DNA from 2 places in the Shewanella sp. SM68 genome. Region 1 is predicted to be linked to the other one. Evidence: predicted binding sites of a transcription regulator. Region 1 holds the regulator's gene; the other holds the start of a gene.
What was found. Region 1 encodes sigma-54, which starts transcription at its own class of promoters, with help from an activator protein. Its sites were predicted from a motif close to GTTGGCACGNNNNTNGNNT; they were not measured.
Positions count from the first base shown of each region.

Region 2: a site for sigma-54 is predicted at 2,498-2,516, ahead of L5M40_RS02900 (YccF domain-containing protein). Genes of this name have one in related genera too.

Region 1 is NZ_JAKKRU010000005.1:254,796-262,564, reverse strand. It holds gene L5M40_RS10915 (KpsF/GutQ family sugar-phosphate isomerase) at 211-1,188, shown strand; gene kdsC (3-deoxy-manno-octulosonate-8-phosphatase KdsC) at 1,188-1,739, shown strand; gene lptC (LPS export ABC transporter periplasmic protein LptC) at 1,736-2,296, shown strand; gene lptA (lipopolysaccharide transport periplasmic protein LptA) at 2,283-2,837, shown strand; gene lptB (LPS export ABC transporter ATP-binding protein) at 2,834-3,565, shown strand; gene L5M40_RS10890 (RNA polymerase factor sigma-54) at 3,673-5,151, shown strand; gene hpf (ribosome hibernation promoting factor) at 5,180-5,467, shown strand; gene ptsN (PTS IIA-like nitrogen regulatory protein PtsN) at 5,470-5,913, shown strand; gene rapZ (RNase adapter RapZ) at 5,910-6,764, shown strand; gene L5M40_RS10870 (HPr family phosphocarrier protein) at 6,751-7,026, shown strand; gene mgtE (magnesium transporter) at 7,283-7,769, shown strand, end outside.
Region 2 is NZ_JAKKRU010000001.1:667,328-675,096, forward strand. It holds gene prs (ribose-phosphate diphosphokinase) at 1-138, opposite strand, end outside; gene L5M40_RS02890 (NrtR DNA-binding winged helix domain-containing protein) at 496-1,209, opposite strand; gene L5M40_RS02895 (pyridoxal-phosphate dependent enzyme) at 1,271-2,320, opposite strand; gene L5M40_RS02900 (YccF domain-containing protein) at 2,588-2,995, shown strand; gene L5M40_RS02905 (alpha/beta fold hydrolase) at 3,031-3,921, opposite strand; gene L5M40_RS02910 (M14 family metallopeptidase) at 3,918-4,958, opposite strand; gene L5M40_RS02915 (substrate-binding periplasmic protein) at 5,124-5,870, opposite strand; gene L5M40_RS02920 (AMP-binding protein) at 6,215-7,769, opposite strand, start outside.

The DNA of each region.
Region 1 (7,769 bases):
AACTTGACGAGTCGGATCAATCGCTCTAGCCTGCCGCAATTGTTTTGCTGTTTTCGGTAATTAACCACAGCAAGACATAAGCTAAATTGTCTGAAAACAAACTAATACTTGGCAGAAAGCCTATTACATATCATCTTTATCGCGTACCAAATTGTGCTATTCCAATCCCATCAATGGGGCGACAAAGACAATGCAAAAAGAGAGATAGACATGGTAGACAAATCACAACTGCGCCAATGGGGTTGTAAAGTTATCGACATTGAAAAGTCAGCCCTAGACAATCTTTATCAATATGTTGATTCGGCTGAATTTGCAGAGGCTTGCGAGTTGATCCTCAACTGCACTGGCAAAGTGATTGTCATGGGAATGGGCAAATCGGGCCATATCGGCAATAAGATTTCTGCCACCCTCGCCAGCACAGGAACGCCAGCATTTTTTGTGCATCCGGGTGAAGCCAGCCACGGCGATCTGGGTGTATTGGCCGATAACGATGTGATTTTAGCGATTTCAAATTCTGGTGAGTCGAGTGAAATCCTCACCTTAATGCCGGTCATCCAACGTATGGGCGTGCCTGTTATTGCGGTAACGGGTAAACCCGAATCGAATATGGCGCGATTATCTAAAGTGCATTTATGTATTGAAGTCCCAGAAGAGGCTTGCCCACTTGGACTTGCCCCAACCTCAAGTACCACAGCGACCTTAGTGATGGGCGATGCCATCGCCATTGCGCTGCTGCAAGCGAAAGGCTTTACCCGTGATGATTTTGCTATGTCCCATCCCGGCGGTGCTTTAGGACGTAAGTTGCTGTTAAAAGTCTGTGATGTGATGCACAGCGGTGATGACTTACCGCTCGTCAACCACGATATTTGTATCACAGAAGCCCTGTACGAAATCTCCAAGAAAGGCCTAGGCATGACGGCGATTATCGATGATCAGCGCAAGCTGGTTGGTATCTTCACCGACGGTGATTTACGCCGCGTTATCGATGCCGAAGTGAATTTACGCACGACGCCCATTGCCGATGTGATGACCCGTAACTGCGTCACGATCACGGATAATGTATTGGCCGCCCAAGCGCTGCAAGTGATGGACTCAAAAAACATCAACGGATTAATTGTTATTGATAAAGACCGCCATCCTATCGGCGCTCTTAACATGCTAGACATGGTTAAAGCAGGAGTCATTTAATGCCACAGCAAGGATTTTACGGCCCAATCAGTGATGATGTGTGGCAACGCGCGCAAAAGATTAAACTGTTAATCTGTGACGTCGATGGGGTGTTTTCCGACGGCCGTATTTACTTGAGTAATAGCGGCGAAGAGCTCAAAGCCTTCCATACCCGTGACGGTTATGGCGTGCGCTCACTCCTCACCAGCGGTTTCAACCTCGCCGTGATCACAGGACGTCAATCCAAAATCGTTGAAAACCGTATGACAGCCCTTGGTGTTACCCATATTTACCAAGGCGTAGACAATAAGTTCGAGCCCTATGAAGCATTGCTCGCACTTTATGGTGTCACCCCAGAAGAAGTGGCTTATATCGGTGATGATATTGTCGATCTCCCCGTGATGAATGTCGTCGGTTTAGCGGTCAGTGTTGCTGACGGCCACCCCTATGTACGCCAACACGCCCATTTTGTGACTACGCTCAATGGTGGCCACGGTGCACTGCGTGAACTCACAGATCTGTTACTCCTAAGTCAAAATAAATTCACTTCGGCCCATGGAATGAGTATATGAGTCGTGTGACACTCGCGATTATCGCTTTTTTTGGAACTGCACTAGCGCTTTACTGGCAGGTCCAGAACAAACACAGCGGTGATTCCGATAACAGAGTAAAAGATCAAAATACCCCAGATTTCATCGTTGAAGATCTGCGCAGTGTTGAGTTCAATGAGCAAGGACTAGTGAATAGCCGTGTGACGGCGAAACACATGGAACATTATGATTCAACGAATCAAACTTTCTTTACTCAACCTGTTTATCTTGTTTATCCAGACCAAGGTAAAGCACAATGGCAACTCAGGGCAGATCAGGGCAAGCTAAACAAGGAAACTGGCAAGGTTGTATTAGAAAATAATGTTATTATCGATGCCATTAGCCCAGAAGAACCGATTCAGACCTTGTCCACCAGTTATCTGGAACTCGATCTCAACACTATGATAATGACCTCTGACCGTACCATTTACGTCACAGGGAAAGATTTTAATATTCAAGGCCAAGGCCTTTATGCCGACCTCAACGCGCAAGAAGTGCAATTGACCAGTCAGGTAGTAGGAACATATGAAGCAAAATAACGTATTACTTGCCAGCCTAATGCTAATTATGAGCATGAGTGCTTTCGCGAAAGTCGGCGACTTAAAGCAAGAAGTCAAAATTAAAGCTGTGAGCCAAACTGCGGATATCAAAAACAACCAGATCATCTTCTTTGGTCCGGTGGAAGTTACCCAAGGCTCAATAAAAATCCAAGCAAATGAACTGCGTGCATTTTCCGCTGAAGGTGAAAATAGCAAAACTTTGGTCGCCACAGGCAACCCTGCTACGTATAGCCAAATATTAGACGATGGCCGCCCAGCATCGGCAAGCGCGAAAGAAATTCGTTACGATATGGCAAGCCGCACCTTAACACTGAAAGGTATGGCGTCATTAGATCAAGCGGGTAGCCAAGTTACAGGCAATTTAATCCGCTATAACATGATTCAACAGAAATTGATGGCCGAGAGTACTGGCAGTGGTGACGATCGCGTGATCACTATTATTCAGCCAGAAAACTATCAAGATGATGCTAAATCAGATGCTCCAGCGGATAAACCTGTGAAAAAGCAGGACTCTAAATGACCCAAATCACCTTAAGAGCACAAAATCTGGCGAAAAGTTACAAGAGTCGCCAAGTGGTTAAAGACGTCAGTCTGACGGTAAAAACCGGTCAAGTCGTTGGCCTACTCGGTCCAAACGGTGCAGGTAAAACCACGACCTTTTACATGGTTGTCGGGCTAGTGAAGAGCGATAAGGGACATATCTTTATCGACGATGATGATTTAACCGCAGATCCTATGCATCTGCGTGCCCGCAAAGGCATAGGTTACTTACCGCAGGAAGCCAGTATCTTTCGTAAGCTAACTGTTCATGACAACATCATGGCCGTACTGCAAACTCGTAAAGAACTTAAAAACGAAGAACGAGAAGAAGAACTAGAACATCTGCTCGAAGAGTTTCATATCACCCACATCCGTGACAGCCAAGGCATGTCATTGTCGGGTGGCGAACGTCGTCGCGTCGAAATTGCGCGGGCTTTAGCCGCTAATCCTAAGTTCATTTTGCTCGATGAACCGTTTGCCGGCGTCGATCCTATTTCGGTTATCGACATCAAGAAGATTATCGAACAACTCAAAAGTCGCGGCCTTGGCGTACTGATCACAGACCATAATGTCCGCGAGACATTAGATGTATGTGAACATGCTTATATTGTGAGTCACGGAAACCTGATTGCCGAAGGAACTCCAGCAGAGATCTTAGACAATCAGCAAGTTAGGGCTGTGTACTTAGGTGAACAATTCAGGCTATAGTTAATCGAGCGAAGCCTATGGAGACAATTTATACCGCCATTAGGCTTCACTCAAGATAATATTAAGCGACCTTATCCAACAATAATAACGTAGGGATCAGCGGTAACATGAAAGCGTCACTCCAGCTCAAACTGGGTCAACAGTTAACCATGACGCCACAATTACAACAGGCCATACGTCTGTTGCAACTGTCGTCATTAGAACTGCAGCAAGAGATCCAGCAAGCATTAGATTCTAATCCCCTTCTCGAGCTGGAAGAGGATCAATTCGACGCCACTAAAACCCCTGTAAACCAAACGCTATCCGATACGGATTTCAGTGAATCTAGCACTCTGCCACCAGAAAAAGACAGCTCCACCATAGACACGGCAGAGTCGCTAACCAAAGAATCCATACCCGATGAGCTCCCCATGGACACCACATGGGATGAAGTGTTTACCGCCTCCCCAAACTCAGGCCCCGGCGGCAGTCGTGAAGACGATATGCCCTTCCAAGGCGAGACCAGTGAAGGTTTGTACGAACACTTAGAATGGCAAAAAAACCTCACGCCGTTTTCTGAAACCGATTTAGCCATTGCCACCGCCATTATTGATGCCATCGACGATCAGGGCTATCTCACCCAAAGCACTGAAGAAATTCTCGAAGCCATGGGCAATCCTGAAGTTGAGCTTGACGAAGTCGAAGCCGTACTCAAGCGTATTCAGCATTTTGATCCCATAGGCGTTGCCGCCCGCGATTTAAGTGAATGCCTGCTGATCCAACTGTCGCATTTCGCCGCTGATACTCCCAACCTAGAAAACGCCCGTATGCTGATCAAAGATCATTTAGATCTGATCGCCGCCCGTGATTTTAGGTTATTGATGCGTAAGACTAAATTAAAAGAAGATGAATTAAGGGATGGTATAGCACTTATCCAAACCCTCAATCCTCGCCCAGGTTTGTTGATCACGCCCAATAATGACGAATACGTTATCCCAGATGTGTCTGTGTCGAAGAAAAATGGCCGCTGGGTCGTTGAGCTTAATCCTGACTGCATGCCAAAAATCAATGTAAATCAACATTATGCTTCTATGGCACGCAGTACCAAAAACCAAGCCGATAGCCAATTTATTCGCGGCCATCTGCAAGAGGCTAAATGGTTTATTAAGAGCTTAGAAAGCCGTAACGATACTTTGCTTAAAGTTGCTAATTGCATAGTGCAATATCAGCAAGGTTTCTTTGAGTATGGTGAAGAAGCCATGAAGCCTATGGTGCTTAACGATATTGCCGAAGCGGTAGAAATGCATGAGTCCACCATCTCACGGGTCACAACTCAAAAATACATGCATACCCCTAAGGGACTTTTTGAACTAAAATACTTCTTCTCTAGCCACGTCGGTACTGACGATGGTGGTGAGTGCTCATCCACAGCAATCAGAGCCTTTATAAAGAAACTGGTTGCAGCGGAAAACCAGAAAAAACCATTAAGCGATAGTAAGATGGCACAACTTCTGGCAGAACAAGGGATCAACGTAGCCCGCAGAACCATTGCGAAGTACCGAGAGGCTATGCTTATTCCACCTTCTAATCAGCGTAAAAGTTTATAACCTACAGTGGATATCGGAGGACGTTTCTATGCAAATAAACCTAAGTGGACACCATGTCGAAATTACCGAATCGTTACGTGCATATGTAGAAGAAAAGTTTTCAAAACTTGAACGCCATTTCGAACAGATCAATAATGTGCACGTTGTGCTCAATGTTGAGAAAATGCAACAGATTGCTGAAGCGAGAATAAACCTCATAGGTGGTGAAGTTTTTGCTACTTCAGAGCATGCTGACATGTATGCCGCTATAGACGCCCTGATTGACAAGCTTGACCGTCAGGTTATTAAACACAAAGAGAAGTTAACAAAACACTAATAATGGAACTTTGTACCATACTGCGGCCGGAGTGCACTACCTGCGCCACTCCGGGCAGCAAGAAAAAGGTACTGGAACTCATCAGCGACTTAGTCGCTGCCCAGTACCCGACCCTCTCATCTCAAGAGATATTCGAAAGCCTAGTGGCGCGCGAAAAGATGGGGAGCACAGGTATAGGTAACGGCATCGCCATTCCACATGGTCGACTAGCCGATATAGATCAGCCCATTGCCATACTAATTAAGTGTGAAGAGCCGATAGCATTTGATGCTATCGATAAGCAACCTGTTGATATTTTATTTGCACTACTGGTGCCTGCAGACCAATGTCAGCAGCACTTAAGTACCTTGTCTTGCATGGCCGAAAAGCTGAGCGACAAGCAAATATTAAAGCAATTACGCAAGACGCATGATGAAACGGAACTCTATCAGGTAATCACTGGATGAAACTGGTCATAGTGTCGGGCCGCTCAGGCTCAGGCAAATCTGTCGCCCTTAGGGTACTCGAAGATCTCGGCTATTATTGTGTCGATAACCTTCCCTTGCCATTGATTGGCAGTTTGCTTGAGCAACTCAAAGGCAGTAACGATCTCGTCGCCATCAGTGTCGACGTGCGTAACATGCCTGAGCAGGATAAGGTCTTAGTGAAACAACTCGCTAGCCTACCTCCAGATACTGAGTTAACGAGCTTCTTCCTTAACTCCAGCGATAAAATTCTGCTTAAGCGTTACAGCGAAACCCGCCGTTTGCATCCTTTGTCGAAGAGCCGAGTCTCTTTGCAAGAAGCGATAAAGCTGGAGGGAAAACTGCTCGAGCCTATGTCAAAACTGGTCGATCACTACATAGATACGTCGAATTTGAATATCTATGATTTAAGTGACCAAGTCAGACAAATTCTCCTTGGTAGTGTCGATAAAGAACTCGTGATCAACTTCGAGTCCTTTGGCTTTAAGCACGGAATGCCCACCGAAGCCGACTTTATGTTCGATGTGCGCTTCCTGCCCAATCCCCACTGGGAGTTGGCGCTGCGGCCATTGACTGGCTTAGATGAACCCGTAGCTGAGTTCTTAAATCGCCAACCACTGGTCAATAAGTTCATCTGGCAAATCGAAAATTTACTGGAGACTTGGCTGCCACACCTCGAGCGTAACAATCGCAGTTATTTAACGGTAGCCATTGGCTGCACAGGTGGACAGCACAGATCGGTTTACGTCGCAGAGCAATTGGCAAAACGCTTTAGTAACGGTAAACATAAAGTGTATGCCCGTCATCGAGAGCTCAACAATGCCAAAGCTTGAACGTCAGATAACTATCTGTAATAAGCTCGGTTTACATGCCCGTGCCGCCACTAAGTTGGTGGTACTGGCTTCCGAGTTTGATGCGACCATCACCTTAATCCAAGGCGATAAACAAGCATCGGCCGCCAGTGTGCTTGGCTTGCTGATGCTTGAAACTGGCATGGGTAAAACCATTAAGCTTATCGCCGAAGGCCCAGATGCAGAGCCGGCTCTCGATGCCATTTGTGCCTTAATCGACGCTAAGTTTGACGAAGCCTGTTAGTTTCACTTCACACTAAGCACTTCATCGTTAGTTTCACTTCATGTCTAGTTTAAAAAACTTGCCATTCACACATGGCAAAACATTTGTCGCTCGACGATACAAGCCACAGGCGATTACACTAGCGGTCATTGCGCTGGCGCTGGCCTTAACCTTACCTTAGCCGTCTTAATCTATGTCATCGACTGACGCTTAGTCACCGCTAAATCCTAGCCCAACACTAAGATCTCAAACCAATTTGCCGCACAATGGAGGACAAATGCCCGTAGATAATGCAGAAAACGATCACACCGGACATAGTCTTGACCAGTTAAACCAAGCGCTTAGCAGCGGCATGTTCGTACACGTGCGTAATATGCTGCAAAAAATGGCCGCCTCAGATATCGCGCTGATCTTAGAATCATCACCGCCAAGTGCCAGACAAGTACTGTGGCAGCTCATCGATCAAGAACAAATAGGCGACATACTCGATGAGTTGAGTGAAGAACTCAAAGACCCACTGATCCGCAGCATGAGCCCTGAGCGAGTCGCGAAAGCGACAGCAAGCATGGACACCGACGATCTCGCCTATATTCTGCGAAGTCTTCCCGACGCCGTTTACAAACAAGTGTTGCAGTCGATGACGGAACAAAATCGCCTGAGGGTAGAACAAGCCCTATCTTATCCAGATGAGACCGCCGGCAGCTTGATGAATACAGATACAGTCACCTTAAGACCCGATGTGAATATCGATGTGGTGCTGCGCT
Region 2 (7,769 bases), on a different contig from region 1:
TTGAACATGATTCTCCCCCGCACCAAATTGAAATAAACGGTAGTGAGTCTCATCGCTAGCTGCGGGTAACCGATAAAAATCGGCTTGCGAACATTGAGCGTGAGAAATATCTTGAGACGCTTGAATACGTTGAGACATAGTAACCTCCTGTCTATGGCAAGATTGCCGAAATTGACGGCGCCCTTGTTGTCTACATGAACAATAGTGTCTTAAAGACATTATTGTGTAAAGTTGATTTTTAGACTATTTCAGACGGAGCAACCTGAAATGTTATGCTTAAATGGCATATAGTGTCCTTTAGACACTATTTGTGGGCGCGACAACTAAGAAGCTACAATATGGGTATCGAGTAATACAAGAACCGGAGACATTAAGGCAAAATCAGTAATTAAACAGCCTTTACTGATTCAAAGTCACCATGAATAAGGCATAAGCAGTCGCCGTAACTCATATTGAGCAAGGTGAATATCTGGCTTAAATCCACATTCACTGTGATCAACATTCTAAATTTCTTAAGAAGCGATACGATGCGGTATTGGGTTTCAAGCGGTATAAATTAGCAGGACGACCACGTTCGGTGCGCTTTAATCCCGTATCGATCAATAAATCGGCCTGTTCAACCCGGCGGCGAAAGGATTTACCTTGGATAGGCTTGCCCAGTAAAACCTCATGTACATGCTGCAGTTCTGGCAAGGTAAAAGGTTCAGACAGTGCAAATCCTGGCACTAAAGAATATAAGGCTTTTTGTGTTAAGCGTTCCCGCGCTTGCTCAATTAACTGCAGATGATCAAACGCCAAGGGCATCTGCAACACATCTGCTAATGGCCACCACTTAACATCACTCACTGAATCAATCTGAATTTGGCAAGCTTGATAACTCATCAAGGCGGTATAACACACAGTCACAGACCAACCTCTTACATCGCGACTACGATTACCCACAGTGCATAGCTGCTCAATATAAGGTGGCACTACTGCGGTTTTCTCATGCAGTTTACGTAATACAGTTTGCTCAAGGGATTGATCGCAATTTTCATCGATAAACCCTCCTGGTAATCCCCATAAACCTAAAAATGGATGATTTGAGCGTTGTACTAAGAGTACTTTAAGTTGCTGATCGTGATAGGTAAACAATACGGCATCCACTGTCAGTAGCTGAGCCTTAAAAGCCTTAGGATCGTAATTGGCAAGATATTCCGCTTCAGTCATGAGTATTCCCCATCATTCAATGTCATAAGCTTAACTTAGGCATGACACAGCTTCAAACACATTATGTCTTAGCGTCACTAAGTAAATATCTGGCACCGTGGGCATAGCTACTTTGGCCAAATTTACGCTGATAACGCGGCAACATGGTCTCGTTCCCGAGTAAGCCACCTTGGTGAATATACATCACTGGACGAGAGCCTCCGCCTTGTAAATATTCCTCAAGCACAATAAAACCTAAGGGATCGTAGAGTAATTCAAACTGCACGCCTGAGGCGCAGACCCGCTGCCACATGGCATAAAATTCCGGATAAAGTTTACCAAAATGATATTTCTTGCCGACATTAACAATCTGTGGATGCTCGAGAGTGTTTGGATTAAGCATAGAGAATTGTAAACGTAAATAATCATCGCCCCCCACCACGGCGCAAGTCACGACGCGAATAGCCGTTTGCTGACGAATAAAGTACTGATTTAAAAATAACGCTGTCGTCCCCGTCCCCGACGGTAAAAAGACCGTTAAATCGACTAAATCATTCGCCTGCGCAAATTGCACTATTTCTTGCGCCAATACATTTACCCCGTATTCAGCGTAGGAACAGCGTCCGCCCTCTGGGATAAACAGCGCCGTCGGTTCATTCGCGAGCACTTGAGCCTCGATATAATCTTGGCAACTCAGTCGCGCACTACCCGTTTGCAAAGCAGGCTCAGATCTAGCATTAATCTCTAACAAAACCTGAGGTTCAGATTGCGACTGAGTAAACGTCTGCTTTTGCGCCATTAACACACTTAAATCGATAATATTGGCGCTATTTGCTAAGGCGGCAGCATAATTGCCCGTGGGATGTTTAACTATTTGACTGGCAATATGATCTACATAAAAATCACACTGCCAGCCTTTCATCTTCGCTAATGTTGACAATGAATACAGTGAGTTAGCCAATGGCGAGCCGTGACCTATCACCTTGCTGATGCCTGCAAACTCATGATCTAAAAAATAGCCGAATTTGCGAGCTTTATTGCCACTAAACGCCGGATGCAGTAAATCATCACGTTTTAGGAATATGTCTCTGCCAGCAAAGGCAAATGTATCGACAGGGGAATTTGCAAACATCAAGCTACTCAAACGATTAAATTCTCTGGTTTTTAAACCAGTTAAGGGAAGGCTAGTGTAACTCCGCCCTTCCTGTTACGCCCTTAAGAAATTATCAATTTGGCGAAAAACTAGTGAAAATGACACATGAATCTCGAATACATATAATTAACCAATTGATTATGAACAATTTAAATAGTTGGCATAGTTATCGCTTAGACATTGACATATATTCAATTTATCGAAGCTAACGATAAAGGCTAACAGGGTAAACATAAGGAGCTTTCAATGGCTGTATTACGCTTAATATTCAACATAGCTTGGTTTGTACTCGGCGGATTTGTGATGGGACTCGCTTGGTGGCTCGCAGGTATCCTGTGTTTTATCAGTATCATTGGTATTCCCTTCGGCCGCGCCTGTTTTGTTATCGGCGAAATGACCTTTTGGCCCTTCGGCCAAGAACAAATGAACCGTCGCCACTTAACTGGACGTGAAGACTTGGGCACAGGTGCATTAGGCATGGTAGGAAATATCATTTGGTTCTTACTGTTTGGGATCTGGTTAGCCATAGGGCATTTGGTCCACGCCTTAGCTTGTTTTGTGACGATTATCGGTATTCCCTTTGGGATACAACATCTTAAGTTAGCTTTAATCAGCCTCACACCGATAGGCCAAACCGTAGTGGCTAAAGCTTAATAAGACAATGTGTTAACTGCGCTATTCACTCTCGATTATTTGGTTTCAAGAGTGGATAGCGCTTTGTCATCCCATACAGCAAATATCGCTTCGTTTAAGGCTATTTCTTCCTCCAATAAATCGTTGCAATCATATTGAGTATTGGCAGGCTCACTATCCACAGAAAACTGCACTTGCGGCTTAGTCGCCCCCACAATTTCCAACAGATAATGCGCCAGTTTTGCGGGTGTATCTATAGCGGCATCGTGACCACAATACGCGAGTACAATCAAATCAGTGTAAAAATGCCGTGCTAACGCCTTACTCGATGCCATACTCACCAGCGCATCACGGTCACCGCAGAGCACAGTTATCGGTACTTCCACTGTCAATGGACATTGGTATTGAAAAGCCGCCCAAAGTTGTCGCCATACATTGCGTCTACTTGGTGTGGTATCGCGGCGAAACTCACTCCACTTGACAATTAACTCTCGGTCTCGCCGATGACGAAAACTGGTTAAACGCACTATAGTCGACTCGATTGGATGTAAAGCGTTACCCCGAGCACGCATGAAAAAAGCCTTCAATGCATTCAGCGGATTAAATCTTTGATACCAATACGATAAATTCGCCGCACTGCTGTTTAATACAAAGGCATGCCTTATCTGCCAAGGTCGCTGGCATGCCATTTCCAACGCCAACATACCGCCCATAGACAAGCCGAGGAGATAAATAGTCTCCCCTTCCTGTACCTGCTCATCTAATTGCTGCCACACGGCATGGGCATAATCAGCAATCTTAAGCGGACTTAATTCGTGGGATAGCGTCCCATTGCCCGGAAGATCCGGTGTCAGCACTCGCAATCCCTTTTGTCGCAGACGCTGATCGAAACCATTCCAATGGCGCTGATCACGCATTAATCCCCTTAATAACACCCAAGTTGTCATGACTGAGACTCCCGATACCAATAATGCCGCGCACGCTCTGTCAGCTCAGTCAAACGTTCAGGTGTTAACTGCTCTAACGATTGGGCATAGGCCGCTTCCATCATAAATTGCATGAGTACTGTATGCCTGCGTAAAATCCTATGGTGACGATGTGTTTTTTGTGGATTAAAAAAGCCAGCAAAATTAAATATTTGTCTAGGATTCTTCTTTATCCATGCCCAAGATCCCATCTCTAATGTCAAAGGTAAAAATGGCACCTGAGCAGAAGGATCAGCCACTTGGTGCTGGCGATAGAGATAATCCCAAATATCACCATGAGTGCGATAAAACTGGCTCTGCGGCGCCAACCGATAATGGCCGTGATGGGGATAACTCTGTTCAAATAATTGTTTTAGATGAAAAATATAATTGGCATTTTCGAAGGCGGTACGGGTATGGGCGTAGGGGAACCAGATATGATCACTCAAGCCAAATCCCGAGTGGGCATCGAGCGAAATCAAACTTGTGCTGCGACTCAACAGTTGTTGTACATAGGCAACTAAACCCGCAGTTTCCAGCTCCATTCCCCCAATACCGCGATACCAGGGCAGCCGTGACGATATACGCTGTCCTCCCACCATAAAGGACACTTTTTCACGGGATTCTATCGGAGCGTTACGCATCAAATCCACTTGATTACCATTGCCCCGCGTTCCCATGAATAACCCAACAGGATTCACTACAGGTACAAAAGCTAACCGCAGGCCCGTTAACATCTGTTGTAGGTGTTTATCCCAAACAAGCCGCTGCAATAAACTGTTTAACAATGCCAAAATAACTTGAGATCCAATACGCTCAACCCCATGCACGCCCCCCACAAAGAGTACTGTCGGACAAGGCGTATCTGTACCACCTAACTCAACACTGTAAAGGGGGAAATGCTCTTGGCGGAATGGAATGTCGGCAAGGATCTGATAATCTAACTTAAGATGATGAGTATCAATGAGTTGCTGCAGCGTATCTAACTCAAATGGAAGCTCAAAAGGAAGTTTCTTCATGTCACCTTAATCAATAAAATGAGAGAACAACTCATGCCGTTAAAGTGATACTAATAGTGAACAAAGACAAAATGATGACAAACTGCATATCAGAAGTGACTGTACGGGGAAATAAGCAGAAAAATAACGAGTAAAACAAAGAATAAACTATCCTAAAACCCTACATTAGTCTTCACGATAAAGTAGCTCTCCAATGATGGTTTCTACGTCAACCTGCGCTAAACCTTGGTCAACAATATCTCGCCAACGCCGTCCCTCTTCTGTATTACGAAACGCGATATAGAGCTGCTTATTCGCCAGAATTTGCCGATTGATTTGCAACTTTGTCGCCAGCGGCTGTAAGGGCTTTTGCTTGAGTAAATAGTGCAGAACGTTGACATCAATCACCGCGGCATCAATCCGACCTGCGGCAACTTTTTTGACATTATGCTCATCCGAAGTCACAGCTTCAGTCCGCTGTACACCGGAAACGATCATGCGATCTAAGGCCTGAGTATTCACATAATCTTTCACCACACCTAAGGTATAGCGATTAAGATCTTCAATATAATTCCAACTTACTGGATGGGACTTTTGCTCCACCAGCCCCAATGGACTTTCGCCAATCGGTTTTGAAAAGATAAACTTTTCTGTCTCTACATAGTATTCAGGAAAATAACCTATGTAGTCAGAGTTCGGCATAGTCGTAAGTTTGACAGCGCGGCTCCACGGATAAAAATCCACTTTTAACTGATGTCCCATAACGTTCAGCGCCGCCCGTACCACGGCAATACTGGCACCCTGCTCCGTTAATTGCTCTCCTGAATAAGGCGGCCAAAGTAAAGAAGTGAGCATTAAGGTATCCGCTTTAGCTACGCTCAATCCCATAAAGGAAAGACAATACACAAGGAGCATTGAACGCCATCGAACCATTTAGTACTCCTTTGCCTACATGGATTTACGACTACATCATCGACAACTTAACGCTTTCGTTTTTATCTGCCGAGATTTTATGACTGGTTAGATTTTATGACTAGTTTTAGTATAGCCATCAAGCCACAGCGGGGAAGTGAAGTTTTGTTACAATTAGAATAACGACATTAGCAGCGAAAGCTAACTCAACATGCAGCTTGACTTGATGGTATGACTCGCCAACTTTTTCATTAGCCAATTAGCTTGTTCGTTTATCTGCTAACCGAAATAGCTAGATAGAATAAAATTCAAGCCACATTGCGCGGCTTGAAAGTCAAAAAAGCGCACTCGCAAAATCACATCACTTAAGCATTAATATCTTCATATAACTCTTGATACATCAGCTCGCGCATTTTGAATTTCTGAATTTTTCCCGTCACTGTCATTGGATACTGATCCACAAACTTGATGTAGCGCGGCACTTTAAAGTAGGCGAATTTCTCGGTGAGAAAATGACGAATATCAGCCTCTGTAATCGCGGCTCCTGAGCGGACTTTGATCCAAGCACACACTTCCTCGCCGTATTTATCGCTTTGAACGCCAAAGACCGCCGCATCCTGCACATCTTTATGGGTGTAAAGTTTCTCTTCAATCTCACGGGGATAAATATTCTCGCCGCCGCGAATAATTATATCTTTAATGCGCCCCACAATTTGCACATAACCTTGCTCATCCATTTGGCCAATATCGCCCGAATGTAGCCAGCCTTGACTGTCTATGGTTGCCGCCGTTTTCTCAGGATCATTCCAATAACACTGCATAATGCAGTAACCGCGACTACAAACTTCACCGGGTTGATTAATTGGCAGCACTTCGCCAAATTCATCGACAATTTTTACTTCGGTATGGGGTAAAGCACGGCCAACGGTGAGAACGCGTTTCTCTACGGGTGAGTCGATTTCAGTAATGTGATTGAGCGGACTGCATTCGGTCTGACCATAGCCAATCAGCACTTCCTTCATATACATCAGGTTTTGTACACGTCGCATCACTTCTTCAGGACAAGTTGCCCCCGCCATCACGCCGGTACGTAAGGAACTCAAATCAAAACGAGCAAATTCTGGGTGTTCCAACTCGGCAATAAACATGGTCGGTACGCCATGCAAAGCGGTGCAACGCTCTTGCTCAATCACTTGCAATGTCGTCAGTGGATCAAAGGATTCTCCGGGGAACACAGCAGTTGCGCCTTTGGCTAAGCAGACTAAACTGCCGAGTACCATGCCAAAACAATGGTATAGAGGTACTGGAATACAGAGTTTATCGTGACAGGTAAACTTCATCGCCTCTGCGACTAAATAGCCATTATTCAATATGTTATGATGGGATAGGGTCGCACCTTTCGGGCTGCCCGTCGTACCAGAGGTAAACTGGATATTAATCGCATCGTATGGGCTTAATTCCTTAGCAATACTCTCGAGCATTATCCTGTCAGCGGCGGTCACATCAACGATCAAGTCATCAAAATTCAACATACCGACGGATTTCTCTGCGCCCATACGGATCACAAATTCAAGCTCAGGTACGGCTTTAGCTTGTAATTTACCCGCTGGGCAAGAAGTTAGCTCAGGCGCCAATTCATATAGCATCTCAAGATAATTGCTGGATTTAAACTTATCAGCACAAATTACCGCGCGACAACCCACGTTACTTAGCGCGTATTGCAACTCTTCAGGACGATACGCAGGATTAATACACACCATGATGGCGCCAATTTTAGCGGTCGCATATTGGGTTAAACACCACTCGATATTGTTAGGCGACCAAATCCCTACCCTATCACCAGACTTAATACCGAGTTTTAAGAGTCCTGTGGCGAGCGCATCGATTTGAGCAAGATATTGGCGGTAATTCCAGCGGATA